DNA from 3 places in the Bacillus altitudinis genome. Region 1 is predicted to be linked to each of the others. Evidence: predicted binding sites of a transcription regulator. Region 1 holds the regulator's gene; each other region holds the start of a gene.
What was found. Region 1 encodes CtsR, which represses protease genes until heat stress. Its sites were predicted from a motif close to ATGGTCAATAAAGGTCAAACA; they were not measured.
Positions count from the first base shown of each region.

Region 2: clpP (ATP-dependent Clp endopeptidase proteolytic subunit ClpP) is a predicted target of CtsR. The motif match lies at 3,513-3,533, and genes of this name have one in related genera.
Region 3: ID12_RS11300 (ATP-dependent Clp protease ATP-binding subunit) is a predicted target of CtsR. The motif match lies at 2,796-2,816, and genes of this name have one in related genera.

Region 1 covers NZ_CP009108.1:1,067,260-1,073,007, forward strand. Annotated here, with positions in the region: rRNA gene ID12_RS05390 (23S ribosomal RNA) at 1-2,543, shown strand, start outside; rRNA gene rrf (5S ribosomal RNA) at 2,605-2,721, shown strand; gene ID12_RS05400 (CtsR family transcriptional regulator) at 2,899-3,363, shown strand; gene ID12_RS05405 (protein-arginine kinase activator protein McsA) at 3,378-3,935, shown strand; gene ID12_RS05410 (protein-arginine kinase McsB) at 3,940-5,031, shown strand; gene clpC (ATP-dependent protease ATP-binding subunit ClpC) at 5,028-5,748, shown strand, end outside.
Region 2 covers NZ_CP009108.1:348,605-354,352, forward strand. Annotated here, with positions in the region: gene ID12_RS01780 (hypothetical protein) at 1-521, opposite strand, end outside; gene ID12_RS01785 (Fic family protein) at 597-1,829, opposite strand; gene ID12_RS19685 (helix-turn-helix domain-containing protein) at 2,266-2,349, opposite strand; gene ID12_RS01790 (hypothetical protein) at 2,399-3,037, opposite strand; tRNA gene ID12_RS01795 (tRNA-Arg) at 3,256-3,331, opposite strand; gene clpP (ATP-dependent Clp endopeptidase proteolytic subunit ClpP) at 3,584-4,180, shown strand; gene ID12_RS01805 (LOG family protein) at 4,236-4,814, opposite strand; gene ID12_RS01810 (MazG nucleotide pyrophosphohydrolase domain-containing protein) at 4,951-5,292, shown strand; gene ID12_RS01815 (SulP family inorganic anion transporter) at 5,321-5,748, opposite strand, start outside.
Region 3 covers NZ_CP009108.1:2,243,882-2,249,629, reverse strand. Annotated here, with positions in the region: gene queE (7-carboxy-7-deazaguanine synthase QueE) at 1-231, opposite strand, end outside; gene queD (6-carboxytetrahydropterin synthase QueD) at 224-664, opposite strand; gene queC (7-cyano-7-deazaguanine synthase QueC) at 665-1,321, opposite strand; PreQ1 riboswitch class I at 1,480-1,524, opposite strand; gene ID12_RS11305 (YkvI family membrane protein) at 1,596-2,639, opposite strand; gene ID12_RS11300 (ATP-dependent Clp protease ATP-binding subunit) at 2,885-4,990, shown strand; gene motA (flagellar motor stator protein MotA) at 5,553-5,748, shown strand, end outside.

The sequences.
Region 1 (5,748 bases):
AAATGTTGTTCTCTCCAGAGTGGATCCTGAGTACGGCGGAACACGTGAAATTCCGTCGGAATCCGGGAGGACCATCTCCCAAGGCTAAATACTCCCTAGTGACCGATAGTGAACCAGTACCGTGAGGGAAAGGTGAAAAGCACCCCGGAAGGGGAGTGAAATAGATCCTGAAACCGTGTGCCTACAAGTAGTCAGAGCCCGTTAACGGGTGATGGCGTGCCTTTTGTAGAATGAACCGGCGAGTTACGATCCCGTGCAAGGTTAAGCAGAAGATGCGGAGCCGCAGCGAAAGCGAGTCTGAATAGGGCGCATGAGTACGTGGTCGTAGACCCGAAACCAGGTGATCTACCCATGTCCAGGGTGAAGTTCAGGTAACACTGAATGGAGGCCCGAACCCACGCACGTTGAAAAGTGCGGGGATGAGGTGTGGGTAGGGGTGAAATGCCAATCGAACCTGGAGATAGCTGGTTCTCTCCGAAATAGCTTTAGGGCTAGCCTCAAGGTAAGAGTCTCGGAGGTAGAGCACTGATTGGACTAGGGGCCCCTACCGGGTTACCGAATTCAGTCAAACTCCGAATGCCGATGACTTATCCTTGGGAGTCAGACTGCGAGTGATAAGATCCGTAGTCGAAAGGGAAACAGCCCAGACCGCCAGCTAAGGTCCCAAAGTATACGTTAAGTGGAAAAGGATGTGGAGTTGCTTAGACAACCAGGATGTTGGCTTAGAAGCAGCCACCATTTAAAGAGTGCGTAATAGCTCACTGGTCGAGTGACTCTGCGCCGAAAATGTACCGGGGCTAAACGTATCACCGAAGCTGCGGACTGTTCTTACGAACAGTGGTAGGAGAGCGTTCTAAGTGCAGTGAAGTCAGACCGGAAGGACTGGTGGAGCGCTTAGAAGTGAGAATGCCGGTATGAGTAGCGAAAGACGGGTGAGAATCCCGTCCACCGAATGCCTAAGGTTTCCTGAGGAAGGCTCGTCCGCTCAGGGTTAGTCGGGACCTAAGCCGAGGCCGAAAGGCGTAGGCGATGGACAACAGGTTGATATTCCTGTACCACCTCCTCACCATTTGAGCAATGGGGGGACGCAGGAGGATAGGGTAAGCGCGGTATTGGATATCCGCGTCCAAGCAGTTAGGCTGGGAAATAGGCAAATCCGTTTCCCGTGAAGGCTGAGCTGTGATGGCGAGCGAAATTTAGTAGCGAAGTTCCTGATTCCACACTGCCAAGAAAAGCCTCTAGCGAGGTGAGAGGTGCCCGTACCGCAAACCGACACAGGTAGGCGAGGAGAGAATCCTAAGGTGATCGAGAGAACTCTCGTTAAGGAACTCGGCAAAATGACCCCGTAACTTCGGGAGAAGGGGTGCTTCTTAGGGTGTTAAAGCCCCGAGAAGCCGCAGTGAATAGGCCCAGGCGACTGTTTAGCAAAAACACAGGTCTCTGCGAAGCCGTAAGGCGAAGTATAGGGGCTGACGCCTGCCCGGTGCTGGAAGGTTAAGAGGAGCGCTTAGCGTAAGCGAAGGTGCGAATTGAAGCCCCAGTAAACGGCGGCCGTAACTATAACGGTCCTAAGGTAGCGAAATTCCTTGTCGGGTAAGTTCCGACCCGCACGAAAGGCGCAACGATCTGGGCACTGTCTCAACGAGAGACTCGGTGAAATTATAGTACCTGTGAAGATGCAGGTTACCCGCGACAGGACGGAAAGACCCCGTGGAGCTTTACTGCAGCCTGATATTGAATGTTGGTACAGCTTGTACAGGATAGGTAGGAGCCTTGGAAACCGGAGCGCTAGCTTCGGTGGAGGCATCGGTGGGATACTACCCTGGCTGTATTGACCTTCTAACCCGCTGCCCTTATCGGGCAGGGAGACAGTGTCAGGTGGGCAGTTTGACTGGGGCGGTCGCCTCCTAAAATGTAACGGAGGCGCCCAAAGGTTCCCTCAGAATGGTTGGAAATCATTCGCAGAGTGTAAAGGCACAAGGGAGCTTGACTGCGAGACCTACAAGTCGAGCAGGGACGAAAGTCGGGCTTAGTGATCCGGTGGTTCCGCATGGAAGGGCCATCGCTCAACGGATAAAAGCTACCCCGGGGATAACAGGCTTATCTCCCCCAAGAGTCCACATCGACGGGGAGGTTTGGCACCTCGATGTCGGCTCATCGCATCCTGGGGCTGTAGTCGGTCCCAAGGGTTGGGCTGTTCGCCCATTAAAGCGGTACGCGAGCTGGGTTCAGAACGTCGTGAGACAGTTCGGTCCCTATCCGTCGCGGGCGCAGGAAATTTGAGAGGAGCTGTCCTTAGTACGAGAGGACCGGGATGGACGCACCGCTGGTGTACCAGTTGTTCTGCCAAGGGCATCGCTGGGTAGCTATGTGCGGACGGGATAAGTGCTGAAAGCATCTAAGCATGAAGCCCCCCTCAAGATGAGATTTCCCATTCCGCAAGGAAGTAAGATCCCTGAAAGATGATCAGGTTGATAGGTCTGAGGTGGAAGCGTGGTGACACGTGGAGCTGACAGATACTAATAGATCGAGGACTTAACCTATATTCTAATGTGAAAAATGAACGTTGTTATCTAGTTTTGAGAGAACATTCTCTCCATCAGGTTTGGTGGCGATAGCGAAGAGGTCACACCCGTTCCCATACCGAACACGGAAGTTAAGCTCTTCAGCCGCCGATGGTAGTTGGGGGTTTCCCCCTGTGAGAGTAGGACGCCGCCAAGCTTTTCAAAGGATCAGTTCCAGTCGGAACTGGTCTTTTTTGTGTTTTTGGGACGTTTGGCACCAGATAAATGTGGAAATAATATTGTTAGTTGAGCGATTATCTTGAAAAATCGATCGAAAAAATTTATAGTAAGATTAAAGTCAAATATAGTCAAAGTCAATGGAGGAGGAGGCGGAGTGGCACAAAATATTTCTGATATCATCGAGCAGTATTTGAAGGAAGTCTTGGATCAGAATGGTCGAGAAATATTAGAAATTAAACGCAATGAAATTGCAGATAAGTTTCAATGCGTACCTTCACAAATTAACTATGTTATCAATACACGCTTTACGAGCGAAAGAGGTTATATCGTCGAAAGTAAGCGTGGCGGCGGTGGCTATATCCGTATCATTAAAGTCAAAATGAATGATGAAGTCGATTTATTGAACAACATTATTTCCCAAATATATCATCGTTTATCACAGGCTGCATCTGATCATATCATCATGCGTCTTGTTGAGAACAACATTTTATCCGAAAGAGAAGCAAAGATGATGATTAGTGTCATGGACCGTTCTGTTTTACACATTGATTTACCTGAACGAGATGAACTGAGAGCTCGGATGATGAAAGCGATGTTAAATGCTTTGAAATTAAAGTAAAGCGGGTGAAAAGATTGATTTGTCAAGAATGCAATGAGAGACCAGCCACTTTTCACTTTACGAAAGTAATAAATGGAGAAAAACAAGAAATGCACATATGTGAACAATGTGCAAAAGAAAACAGTGATTCATATGCTATGAGTGGAAACCAAGGTTTCTCGATTCACAACTTATTATCAGGCTTATTGAATATTGATCCTAGCTTTACCACAAGTGCGAATAAAGGATCATCTATTTTTCAAGAGGCAAGAGAAGTGGATCAATGTCCTAAGTGTGGCTTAACTTTTCAGCAATTCAGGAAAACAGGCCGTTTTGGCTGTGCAGAATGTTATCGAACCTTTGATCAGTATTTAAATCCTGTTTTAAGGAAAGTCCATAGTGGAAATACAGTCCATAATGGAAAAGTCCCTAAACGGATTGCCGGCAGTCTGCATGTTCGCCGGAAACTTGAGTTAATGCAGCAAGAACTAAAGCAGCTGATTGAACAGGAAGAGTTTGAAAAAGCAGCGGAAGTTCGAGATCAAATTCGTGCATTAGAGCATGAGCAATCTCAGCAGAGGGAGGGAGATTAACGACATGTCGCTCCAGCATTTTATTCAAGACGCATTAAGTCAATGGATGAAACAGAAAGGACCAGAAAGTGACATTGTTCTAAGCAGTCGTATTCGGTTGGCACGCAACCTAGAGCATGTTCGTTTCCCAACTCAGTTTTCTCAAGAGGAGGCTGAAGCTGTTCTTCAGCAATTCGAGCAAAAGTTTGTGAGCCAGGAAGTGAAGGACATTGGAAACTTTGTTCTGATTCGAATGAATGAAACGCAGCCTTTGGCTAAAAGGGTACTTGTTGAAAAGCATTTGATTAGCCCCAATTTAGCAGAATCAAGATTTGGCGGCTGTTTGCTTTCAGAAAATGAAGAAATCAGTGTCATGCTGAATGAGGAAGACCATATTCGTATTCAATGCTTGTTCCCAGGATTTCAGCTGGCCAATGCACTAAAAGCAGCTAACCAAATAGATGACTGGATTGAAGAGCAAGTGGATTATGCGTTTTCTGAAAAGCGAGGATACTTAACGAGCTGTCCGACCAATGTAGGTACAGGTATTAGGGCTTCAGTCATGATGCACTTACCAGCATTAGCCCTGACAAGACAAATGAATCGCATTATTCCTGCAATTAATCAATTAGGTCTTGTGGTCAGAGGAATTTATGGTGAGGGTAGCGAAGCAATAGGAAACATCTTTCAAATTTCAAATCAAATGACACTGGGTCAATCAGAAGAAGATATTGTAGATGATTTGAATAGTGTGACGGCACAGCTCATTGAACAAGAGCGATCTGCACGTAAGGCATTATATCAGACGTCTAAAATTGAACTTGAAGACAGAGTGTACCGTTCCTTGGGGATTTTGGCTAATTGCCGCATGATTGAATCTAAGGAAACGGCTAAGTGTTTGTCAGATGTGCGACTTGGAATTGATTTAGGTATCATTAAGGGGCTTTCAAGTAATATACTGAATGAACTCATGATTTTGACACAGCCTGGCTTCCTTCAGCAATATTCAGGAGGAGCCTTGGAACCAAATGAAAGAGATATAAAACGAGCAGCAATTATCAGAGAAAGGCTGCGCTTAGAAATGCATAGGAATGGACAGGAGGATGAAACGATATGATGTTTGGAAGATTCACTGAAAGAGCTCAAAAGGTATTAGCACTTGCACAAGAAGAAGCCATTCGCCTAGGCCATAAGAACATCGGAACAGAGCATATTTTACTTGGTCTTGTACGTGAAGGTGAGGGCATCGCCGCAAAAGCATTAGAAGCACTGGGCCTTGTTTCAGATAAAATCCAAAAAGAAGTCGAGAGCTTGATTGGAAGAGGGCAAGAGGTGTCTCAAGCTATTCCTCATTACACACCTAGAGCGAAGAAGGTTACGGAGCTTTCTATGGATGAAGCGAGAAAGCTGGGTCATTCCTATGTAGGAACAGAACATATTCTTTTAGGTCTTATTCGTGAGGGAGAGGGTGTAGCTGCCCGTGTTTTAAATAACCTCGGAGTGAGCTTAAATAAAGCACGCCAGCAAGTATTGCAGCTTCTAGGCAGCAATGAAACGGGTGCATCTGCGGCAGGATCTAATAGCAATGCCAATACACCAACTTTAGATAGCCTGGCAAGAGACTTAACGGCTATTGCGAAAGAGGACAGCTTGGACCCTGTGATTGGCCGTAGCAAAGAAATCCAGCGTGTCATTGAGGTATTAAGTAGAAGAACAAAGAATAACCCTGTGCTGATTGGAGAGCCTGGTGTTGGTAAAACAGCGATCGCAGAAGGCCTCGCACAGCAAATTATTCACAACGAAGTGCCTGAAATTCTGCGTGATAAACGAGTCA
Region 2 (5,748 bases), 720 kb from region 1:
AGTTTACTAACGTATGGCGAAAATTCAAGTCCTGATTGAAACCCCCTCTTTTTATGTCTATTTGTTTCTGTTGGGTGAATTGCACAAAGAGAACGGATATATTCAACAAATTGAGAATCACCTGAAGTATTCATTCCATACTTTCTTCTAAAATCATCCAAAACAAAGAAATCATTAACCTGAGGTTTTTTAAACTCTTCTTTGGATAAATTTGCAATTAATTGATTTGTTATCATTTCTATTTGGCTTGCATAATTGAGTAATTCAATAAATTTAAATTCAACATAATCTTTTTCAAAATCAATTTTCATTTCGCTACTATTCAGATACATGCCAATTTCTTTTACTCGAGTTAAACAAGCCATTAAAAAATTCCATTTGTATTGTTCCTGTATGATTTCCCCTTTATTATTTTTAATCCCCGTAGCATTTTCAGAGTAGCCATTTTCTAACAATCGTTTGTTGACTTGCTCAACGATACTGATATCAAGATTACATCTGAATTCTGTACTTTTTTTCATAAACGTTTACCCCATTGAGTTTACTTTAATAATACCACCTAGTTAAACCTTTTGCGGAACAAAAAACTCATTGTTTTAAACTCTAAGTGTATTCTCCAGAAAACCCTCATCTACTTTAAATGCTTTAGGTCTTAGGCTAACTTGTTCTATATAACCTTCTGACTCTAATTCGCTCACTATTTTATCCACTTTATATCTCGTTATATTAACAGCATCCATTAGTTTCGTTATTGAAATATTAGCATCATTATTTACAAACACAGAAATATCAACCATAAATTTTAATATCAACCACTTGTCTCGGCTACTCTCTACAAAATCTTCATTAAAGAATTTTGCTATTCTCTCACGTTTTCCCAAACTTATTTCTAAATCCTCTATAATCTCTTCTTGGCCCATAGATAATAATTCAAGCATATCCATTAAATAAAATGTAAGTTCTCCTTTATTCAATGGATTGGGTACTCCTTCAAGTGCCTTATAATACTTATTTTTATTCTTATTAACAGCATATGAAAATGTTATAGCGGAGTATCTCTCAAGATATCTAGATAAATAACTGCAAACCAATAATCGCCCTGTTCTTCCGTTTCCATCATAAAATGGATGTACATACTCATAAAAATAGTGAGCAACCATATAACGATATAATTCAGGGTGTTCATCATCTTCCAAATATGTTATAAGTGTATTTAAACACTCTATTATTTTGTCCTCGGTACTAACTCCTATATGTGTGATCGATAAACCATTGTTTACCTCAACATAACCTTTTCGGAACAACCTACCGTCGGGCTCATTACTACTTTCAATTTCCTTCGAAACTAAATCATCATACAATTCTCTAAAATCCCGCACAGTTTTAAACGGTTCAATATCATCGATAAACAAATATGTTTTCATAAGACCCGTAAAACGTTTGTTAAGATTTTCCGATCTATTTACTCCTTCTAATACACTTTCCAGTTCTTTTTTTGTACTTCTTATCCCTTCAATTTCATTGTTACTCTGCGCTTCATTAACAATCATTTTATGAAAATATGGTTCTAATATATATTGCGGCAGTTTCGCAATTAATGATGAGATTCTTGAACTATTTTTTAACACCTTATTATTTAATTGCATCAAATATGGTATGTTAACGTAAAATAAGGAGTGATGACACTGAGTAAGTTTACCTTTTCTAAATCCTTGCACAGATAATGGGGTTAGATAGGAACCATAACTATTTATTCGCTTTTTATATTCTTCTTCGGCAAATTGTTCACCTTTCTTATAAAAAAGCTTTGTTAATTTTTCATATTCCACAATTCCAACCTCCCTTATTTTAAATTATGCCCATTTTTTAAAATTATATAACTTGTAACGTGATTTTAAAACAAATTATTTTTCGTTTTCAAATACTAGACCCTGACATTATAAAAATCCCCTAAAAATATTAATTCTTTTCACATAGCTGCTATTCAATGTTTTAAACCGTAATCCATCAGATATAATCATAAAACTTCTTTGCGCTTATATGATAAGTCCATTTGGAGTTTAATTTCACCGCTGTGCCAAAAGGCAAGACAGAACGTTGCAATCCAACACGTACAAATTGTTCTGATTTCCCCAGAATCTCAGCTGATTTTTTACATATATCGCCTTATCGGTATTATCCTTACTTATTTCATCATTATGCTCAAAGGAAGTCATCCTAAGAACTGAAATACTTTACCTTCCTATTTTATATATATTTGTTTTTTTATGGTAAATATTCACTTATTAAGGATTTCCCTATACCTGTCATCTTTGACAATTCAGCCTGTGAAATATTTGTTTCGTCCATAGCTTTTCTGAGAACTTTTGCAAAACTCTATCCACCTATCTCCTCTCTGCTATTTCTTTTTTATCCATTCCATATCCTCTTTTGTCCATCCCTCTGGTAATCCATTTGGGAATGGATCATCGGCATACACTGACTTCAATAGAACCTCGTCATATTCCTTCGTTTCCGAATCCATATGGGCATACATATGAGCGTATAGCTCTAATTGCTGTTGCACATCCACCATAACGAGATTCACACCCATAGGCTGTGATTTCAGTTTCATGCCACAATTCCCCATATAAGACCAAATTGGGCTATAAAACTTACGCCCTCCATCCACAAGATCATACGTGATTCTTTTGTCTTTTTTCTCGACCTGTTCATCATCAAATAGGCGACCTGTATGACGCTCGACGTTGATATGCGGAAGCTCATACTTAATGTCGTACACTGATGTTTCGCCCTTCATTTCACTACTGTGCTTCGTTTCTTCCATTTCAATTAAAGAACGGTTTCCGCTTTTCTTGTATGTCAAATAACTATCGACCATATTCGTCGGAACTTCAAAATCAAATGCAGGCGCAACCTTTCCGCCGATTTCATTTTCATAATGAAGATTCACTTCCCTTTCAAAGCCATAACCTGTTTTCTTTCTTGGAATTTGATTAATAGGTATACTTAACTGTTCATAAAACACCTTTCCCATCAAAGGCGTTTTTTCTGTCATACAAGGATGTTGTCATGACAGCTTCTTACTTTTCTCCACATCTCAAAAGATCCACAAATGGAAAATTTGTATAAAACGTAACATTATCGTTTACTCACTTTTAATTCCACCCACATAAAAAAGCTAAAAACCCTTTATTTCAAAGGGTTTTTAGCTTTTTCACAAATTATAAATCCAATCCTATCGGATACTATAGACGCGCTCGGAGGGATTCGAACCCCCGGCAGACGTGGTACCGGAAACCACCGCTCTATCCAACTGAGCTACGAGCGCACGATATGTTTTTAAACGTCAGCATATCAAATTATAAGGGAAATGCTGCAAGAAAGCAATGATTAATCGCTATCCCTGTCGATGCATTTTCTTCATTCCCATACATATACTCATATGATGGTTTGAAGTGGAAGAGTTTTGGGGAAAATGGATAGGGGTATTTGATTTTAGGTCAGCATTTTGTTTGACCTTTATTGACCAAAAATGTATCATTGAATTACATACTTACCTAAAAGGTGAAGGAGGAACATTATGAATTTAATACCTACAGTCATTGAGCAAACAAATCGTGGGGAAAGAGCTTACGACATTTATTCTCGTCTTTTAAAAGACCGTATTATCATGCTTGGTTCTGCGATCGATGACAATGTTGCCAACTCCATCGTATCACAGCTTCTCTTCTTAGAAGCCGAGGATCCAGAAAAAGATATTTCTATCTACATTAACAGCCCTGGCGGTTCGATCACAGCTGGTATGGCCATTTACGATACGATGCAATTTATTAAACCAAAGGTATCAACTATTTGTATTGGTATGGCTGCATCTATGGGTGCGTTCCTGCTTGCTGCTGGTGAAAAAGGTAAGCGTTATGCCCTTCCAAATAGTGAAGTGATGATTCACCAACCACTAGGTGGTGCGCAAGGTCAAGCAACAGAAATTGAAATTGCGGCAAAACGAATCCTTTCTTTACGCGATAAACTGAACCAAGTACTTGCTGAACGTACTGGTCAGCCAATTGAAGTCATTGAGCGCGATACAGATCGTGACAACTTCAAAACAGCGGAAGAAGCACTTCAATACGGACTCATTGACAAAGTCTTGACCCGTAATACAGAAGAACAAAAATAATCACAAAACAAACCGTCTGCTCTTTGAACAGACGGTTTTTTGTTATGCATCTATTTTAAGACAGCTCCGTCCATTTCTGTTGAAGAGTTGGTGTTTGATAAGAAGCCATCTGTGAAATCAATTCTTTCGGTTCTCCAGAGGCATGTAGTAATTGAAGGTGTGATTCATTCGAAAAACCTTCCTGTACACTAAACTTCACCATGTCTATGAGCGGATTGAAATAGTCATTCACTTGATACAATCCGATTGGCTTTTGATGGATGCCAATTTGCGCCCAACATAGCACCTCAAATAATTCTTCATATGTACCAAAACCACCTGGCATGGCAATAAACCCATCGGCCAGCTCGCTCATTTTCGCTTTTCGTTCATGCATCCCTTTGACTTCAATCAATTCGGTTAGCTCTTGATGCACAACCTCTCCTCTAAAAAGCCCTTTTGGCATGACTCCGATCACTTGCCCGCCGTTTTTCAATACCTCATCCGCTATAGCTCCCATTAAGCCAATTCGTGAGCCACCGTATACAAGGCGGATTCCTTGCTCTGCCATATAAGCCCCTAGCTCGACAGCTTTTTGTTTGTAGATGTCATTCACACCTGGATTCGAACCAGCAAACACACAAATCGTTTTCATCAAAACAGCTCCATCTCTCTCTATGATTTCTTCACCCACTCATTCTACTATAATTCATTGTAAAGAAACAGCCGCTCTATCTATATATAGTGTAAAATCAGAAGGTGAACACCATATAAGGAGCTGTATAAAGAGAATGCAAACAACTGAAATGGAAAAATGGATCAAAGATTTCTACAAAATGAGAAATTGGACAGAATACGGGCCGTTTATCAGGTTAGGTTTCCTGATGGAAGAAACAGGAGAACTCGCTCGTGCAGTCAGGGCGGTCGAAATTGGACGCGATCGACCTGATGAGAAAACACAGGAGGACGCCGCGTTAAGAAAGGACCTTATTGAAGAAATGGGAGATGTCTTAGGAAATCTACTTGTTCTAGCTGATCTCTATGATGTAACAGTAGAAGAGGTCTTCTCTTCCCATCAACAGAAACTCACACAACGGTTTTCTAGTGAAAAAGAGCAGGTAAAAAGCCCGTGACCGACATGTCACGTGCTTTTTTAGCCTTTTATAGCTGCTGTGGTGAAATATCATCCGTTCGTTCAAAGAAATGCTGTTTTCCAATGTGATGGAAAAGACCGGTACGATGCAAAAGCTCTTTTGGCTGTGATTGAAGCCCTACAATCATCAATTTTCCATTGTGATGCTTTAAACGATTAGAAATGTTCATCAGAACCGCTTCTGCTGAGGTGTCCATATAATTCACTTTGTTCATAAGCAAAATGAGTGTTTTCGGCTTTGTCTGAACATGATCCAAAATCGAATTTTCCAATGAATCGGTTGTACCGAAAAAGAGTGGCCCTTCAATCGAATACATACTAACCCCTTTCTGATCGGTCTCCCTTTCTAAGGCAGCCGCCGTTTCGATTTGAGGAACAGCGACATTTGTGTGGATATTCGTTGTCTGGCTCATTTTTTTGATAAAGGCGATAAACG
Region 3 (5,748 bases), 1.2 Mb from region 1:
ATGAGAAAATGCCTTTCCACCTATTCTCTTCAGCTCTTTTACAATGTCCTCTGCCTGAAGCCACTGAATATCATGCTTAGCTGATCCATCCCATGTAAAAGATGAATCACACCAGCTGCAGGAGTAGTCACAGCCAGCCGTTCTGACAAACATGGTTTTTTGGCCAATGACCATTCCTTCTCCTTGAATGGTTGGACCAAAGATTTCTAAGACAGGAATCGCTTTAGTCATTGAGCTCAACTCGTTTCGGACGGTAAATGCAGTAGCTTGTTGGTGTCTCTCTGACAAAAACTTGAACACATACTGGTTTGTTCGCTAAAGTCGTTAAATATGCGGCCACTTTATCATACACAGTCTTTGCGACAACCTCAGTGGTTGGCATCGCATATGGATCATTCGATGAGAATTCTTCATGGTCATTGAGCAGTGTATGGTCGTACTGTCCATGAATGAGTTTTTTTAGCGTGCTAAAATTCACAAGGAAACCTGAATCATCTAGATGATCTCCTGCAATCGTAATGTTAATCGTATACGTATGACCATGTACGCGGCTACAAGCGCCAGCATCTTCTCTCGGGATAAAATGGGCTGCCGATACATGCATATCTTTATTTAATTCAAACGAAAAAGGGTGATTCGTCTGTGGATAGATTTGAGAAAGCATTTAGTTCGCCTCCTTCATGTCCATATAAGTGTCATAGCCATTTTTCCGAAGCTTACATGCAGGACATTCCCCGCAGCCATCAGAAATGATGCCATTATAGCAAGTGAGTGTTTCATTTTTCACAAAATCTAGCGCATTCAGTTCATCAGCCAGCTTCCACGTTTCAGCTTTATTCAGCCACATGAGCGGCGTATGGATGACAAATGGTTTTTCCATTGCCAAATTCACCGTGACGTTACAAGATTTCACAAACTCATCTCGGCAATCTGGGTAGCCGCTAAAGTCTGTCTCGCACACACCCGTGATAATATGACGTGCTCCAATTTGATACGCAAGAATGGATGCAAAGGATAAGAAAACTAAGTTTCTCCCCGGAACAAATGTGGAAGGCAGTTCTCCTTCTTTTTCTTCAATATCAATGTCATCTCTTGTTAAGGCATTTGGTGCAAGCTGATTTAAAAGAGACATATCTAATAGATGATTTTTCACACCTAGCTTGTCAGCAATTCTTTTGGCGACATCAATTTCTTCTTGATGACGCTGATTATAATGAAAGGTTACCGTTTCAACCTCTTTAAATTGTTGAAGTGCCCATAGTAAACATGTCGTACTGTCCTGTCCCCCGCTAAAGACAACGACCGCTTTTTCATTTTTCATTTTTCCTTTTCCTCCTTTTGCAGACCCGTACCACCGCACAAAGCTGCATCTGAAAGGTTCATGAAAACCCCTATTTTCTCAAAAGAAAAGACACCTTTACATGTGTATGAGGTGTCCCAGCCATAAAAAATAAAAAATGCCACATCCAAGGATACGGCAAGTCCTTAGTTTTTTATAGAGGGTTTTGCTAGAACCTCTCCCGTTTTCACGGATTTTTGTTCAATTTTCACAGAGGATAGTGTACCACATAATTGGTGTACAAGCTATCCCTTCTTTACTTATCACCTGATGCAGGCACTTTTTTCAGACAAAGGAAGAGGATAAAAAAGATACTGACATAGCCAAAAACAGGGTAAACCGTTGAAATGAGTGTGCCGTATCCAATTTTACTGATCACATAACAGCAAAGAAGAATAAAGGATATCGTATACGTACTGTTCAATCGGATATACACCCTCACTTGTCTTTCGAGACCGTATAAATTCCCTATAACGGATGTAAAGACTTCACCGAAGATCACGAATAAATAGATGAGATGAATGGAGTTTGCGACTTGATACACCACTTGAGCCATCGGGATATCATACGCCTCCAGCATTTCTAATGAAGAAAGGGATAAAAAGCAGGCGAGCAGAATGAGTGTCAACATCAGACCTCCAAGCACCGCTCCCTTTTTTATAACGGCTTCGGATGTCATTTCGTTTGCGACCGGCACTAATACGGCTTGAGACAGCGCTAAATTAAATGCACCATATGAAATCGCAGACAACATCCATTCGCCCTCTCCCATTTGCAGCCCCAGAACGTGGCTTTCACCGCTACTAAACACAAATGAGTCTAGAAACACAATCAGCGAAAAGAAAATCAGCATTGGAACGACAAGTACATTGACACCAAATAACCCTTTTGACCCTTTAAAAAGGACAATGACACTTAAAATAATCGTTAAAAAAATACCATATTCTTTTGAGATGCCAAGTTGTTCTTCAAAAATAGCGCCTGCTCCAGAAATCATCACTGACGTAACACCTAGTAATATAAAAAACATGACGATGTTAATATATCGACTCGCAGCAGCTCCAAATAAAAACCGATTCATATCTTGATAAGACTCCGCTTCAATTCGTTTGGAAATCAGCATCATTTTTGCGCCAAGGCCGGTAAAAATAACACCGCTAATCAAAATCCCGATCAATCCAATCCAGCCAAAACGAACAAAAAATTCTACGATTTCTTTTCCTGTCGCAAACCCAGCTCCAACCACTGTTCCTACATATACAAAGGCAAGCTGAAAAGCGGATTCATTTGAACGTTTCATATGACCCCTCCGCACCCATCACTTTCGATTGTCTCTTTTTTATCCTATGAGACAAGTTCCTTGAAAAGAAGGACAAACCATGATTAAATGCAAAAAAGGATTTTTCATTCAGCTATGAGCAAAACAGTTGAAAGTCAAAATAGGTCAGAGTATACTATAGTCAAAGATGGTCAAACAACAGACCATTTTATTTAACATTCATTGGTCAAATAAAGTCAAACTTTATTTTAAGGAGGTCATGGCTCATGCGTTGTCAACATTGTCAAGTGAATGAAGCAACGATTCGCCTGAATATGCAAGTAAATTCGTCCCGTAGCCAAATGGTTTTATGTGAAGACTGCTATACCTCTTTGATGGAACAGTCAAAAATGAAAATGGGTCCTAACCTTTTCGGAGGCAGCTCATTCTTCTCTGAGCAAGCAGGACATGCGACGAGCCAAGAGCGGCCTAAACAAAAAGGCTTGCTAGACGAGCTTGGCCGGAACTTAACGGATGGCGCACATGCTGGTTTAATCGATCCTGTCATTGGCCGTGATGAAGAAGTCACAAGAGTCATTGAGATTTTAAATAGAAGAAATAAAAACAATCCTGTCCTCATTGGTGAACCTGGTGTTGGTAAAACGGCCATAGCCGAAGGACTAGCACTAAAAATTGCAAATGGAGATGTACCAAATAAATTAAAGAACAAACAAGTTTATTTATTAGATGTCTCTTCACTTGTGGCAAACACAGGTGTACGTGGTCAATTTGAGGAACGGATGAAGCAATTAATCAAAGAATTGCAAAGCCGTAAAAATATCATCTTATTCGTTGATGAAATTCATCTTCTTGTAGGCGCAGGCTCTGCCGAAGGGTCAATGGATGCCGGAAACATTTTGAAACCAGCTCTAGCTCGAGGGGAACTGCAGCTAGTAGGTGCGACAACATTAAAAGAGTATCGTCAAATTGAAAAAGATGCTGCCCTTGAACGCAGGTTCCAGCCCGTCATCGTTGATGAGCCAACACAGGATGAAGCATTCGAGATATTAAAAGGCATTCAAGATAAGTATGAAGCCTATCATGGTGTCACCTATTCTGACGAAGCCATTAAAGCGTGTGTTCAATTATCTTCGCGGTATATTCAAGACCGCCACTTGCCAGATAAAGCCATTGATTTAATGGATGAAGCAGGTTCAAAAGCGAATCTCTCCATTGATGCAGTAAGTGAAGATGAATTAACAAACCGTCTTGCGCAAATTGCCGCTGAAAAACAAGCTGCTTTAAATGAAGAACGATATGAAAAAGCAGCGAAGCTTCGAGACGAAGAAGAAGCGATTGAAGCGAGATTGCAAAACAAAACAAATGTCAAAGAACATGTCGTCACAGCTGAGGACATTCAGTCGATTGTAGAACAAAAAACAGGTATCCCTGTCGGCAAACTGCAAGCAGACGAACAAACAAAAATGAAAGAAATTGATGTGCGCTTAAAAGCCCGCGTCATTGGTCAGGAACATGCGGTTGAAAAAGTGGCGAAAGCCGTAAAAAGAAGCAGAGCCGGCTTAAAATCAAAACACAGACCAACTGGCTCCTTCCTTTTCGTTGGGCCAACAGGCGTCGGGAAAACCGAATTGTCTAAAACATTAGCGGAAGAATTATTTGGCTCAAAAGAAGCGATCATTCGTTTAGATATGAGTGAGTACATGGAGAAACACTCCGTGTCCAAAATCATCGGTTCTCCTCCTGGTTACGTTGGACATGATGAAGCCGGCCAGCTCACGGAAAAAGTTCGCAGAAAACCATACAGCATCATTTTGCTCGATGAAATCGAAAAAGCGCACCCTGATGTCCAGCATATGTTCCTTCAAATCATGGAAGATGGCCGTCTAACAGACAGCCAAGGCAGAACCGTCAGCTTTAAAGACACAGTCATCATTATGACAAGTAACGCTGGCAGCACAGATAAAAAAGCGGTCAAAGTCGGATTCCAGTCTGAACAAAAAGAAGCCATCGAAGAACAATCATTGATTGATTCACTGAGCGCTTATTTCAAACCGGAATTCTTGAACCGTTTTGACAGCATCATTCAGTTTGATTCATTAGATAAAGACGATTTAGTCAAAATTGTGGATCTTCTGCTCAAAGATTTGTCAGAGCAGTTAAAAGAACAAAATCTAACTGTTCACGTCACAAACGAAGCGAAAGAAAAAATCGCTGAACTTGGTTATCATCCAGCATTTGGGGCTCGTCCGTTACGAAGAACGATTCAAGAGCATGTTGAGGATCAAATGACGGACATCTTGCTTGAAGAAGAACAACTTACTGGATTTACAGTCGATGTTGAACATGACGAAATTGTTGTGAAAAAGAGCTAAGTACATCCTAAGGAGGATCTTCAGCTCCATCATGTGGCAGTGTCTAAATTCCATCTGAGCGCCGACGCTCCCCCTCCTCTTTTCCTTTACGATAAAAGAAAAAGAGGTGGAACACATGGATCACATGATCAATTGGAACTACGATTTGATTAAAATCATACATGAAGAAAAATTAAAAGAATTGCTCTTAGATGAAACAGCTCAAAAAAGATGAAGTTTCCAGATTGTTGACACAGGGCTAAAATGAACTTGATTTTAGCCCTGTGTCTTCTTTTCAGCGTGATAGAAAACCTTTGCAGTCTAGGAAGGACGAGTACTGGCGCGGAGCGAATGTAACATTCGTGAGCACCAGCACGCAGGACTGACAAAGAATGCGAGGGTTTGGCTACACGCTGAAAACTCCCTTTTATATGAGGGAGTTTCTTTTTTTATGGCTTTCAGAAAGCGCTTTCGTCAAAATTTCTTCACATAAACTGTCTTAATTTTATATTCTGACTAAAACCCTTCTAGAAGACACCGATATTAACTATAGAAAAAGATAGTTAAAGGATTTGGTGAGATAATGGACAAAACATCGTTAATTGGTATTATTTTAGCATTTATTGCACTGAGTGTCGGTATGGTTTTGAAAGGTGTGAGTCTAACCGCTCTTATCAACCCGGCGGCTATATTGATCATTGTGGTTGGGACAATTTCAGCTGTTGTCATTGCCTTCCCATCTAGTGAAATTAAGAAAACACCAAAATTATTCGGCAAAA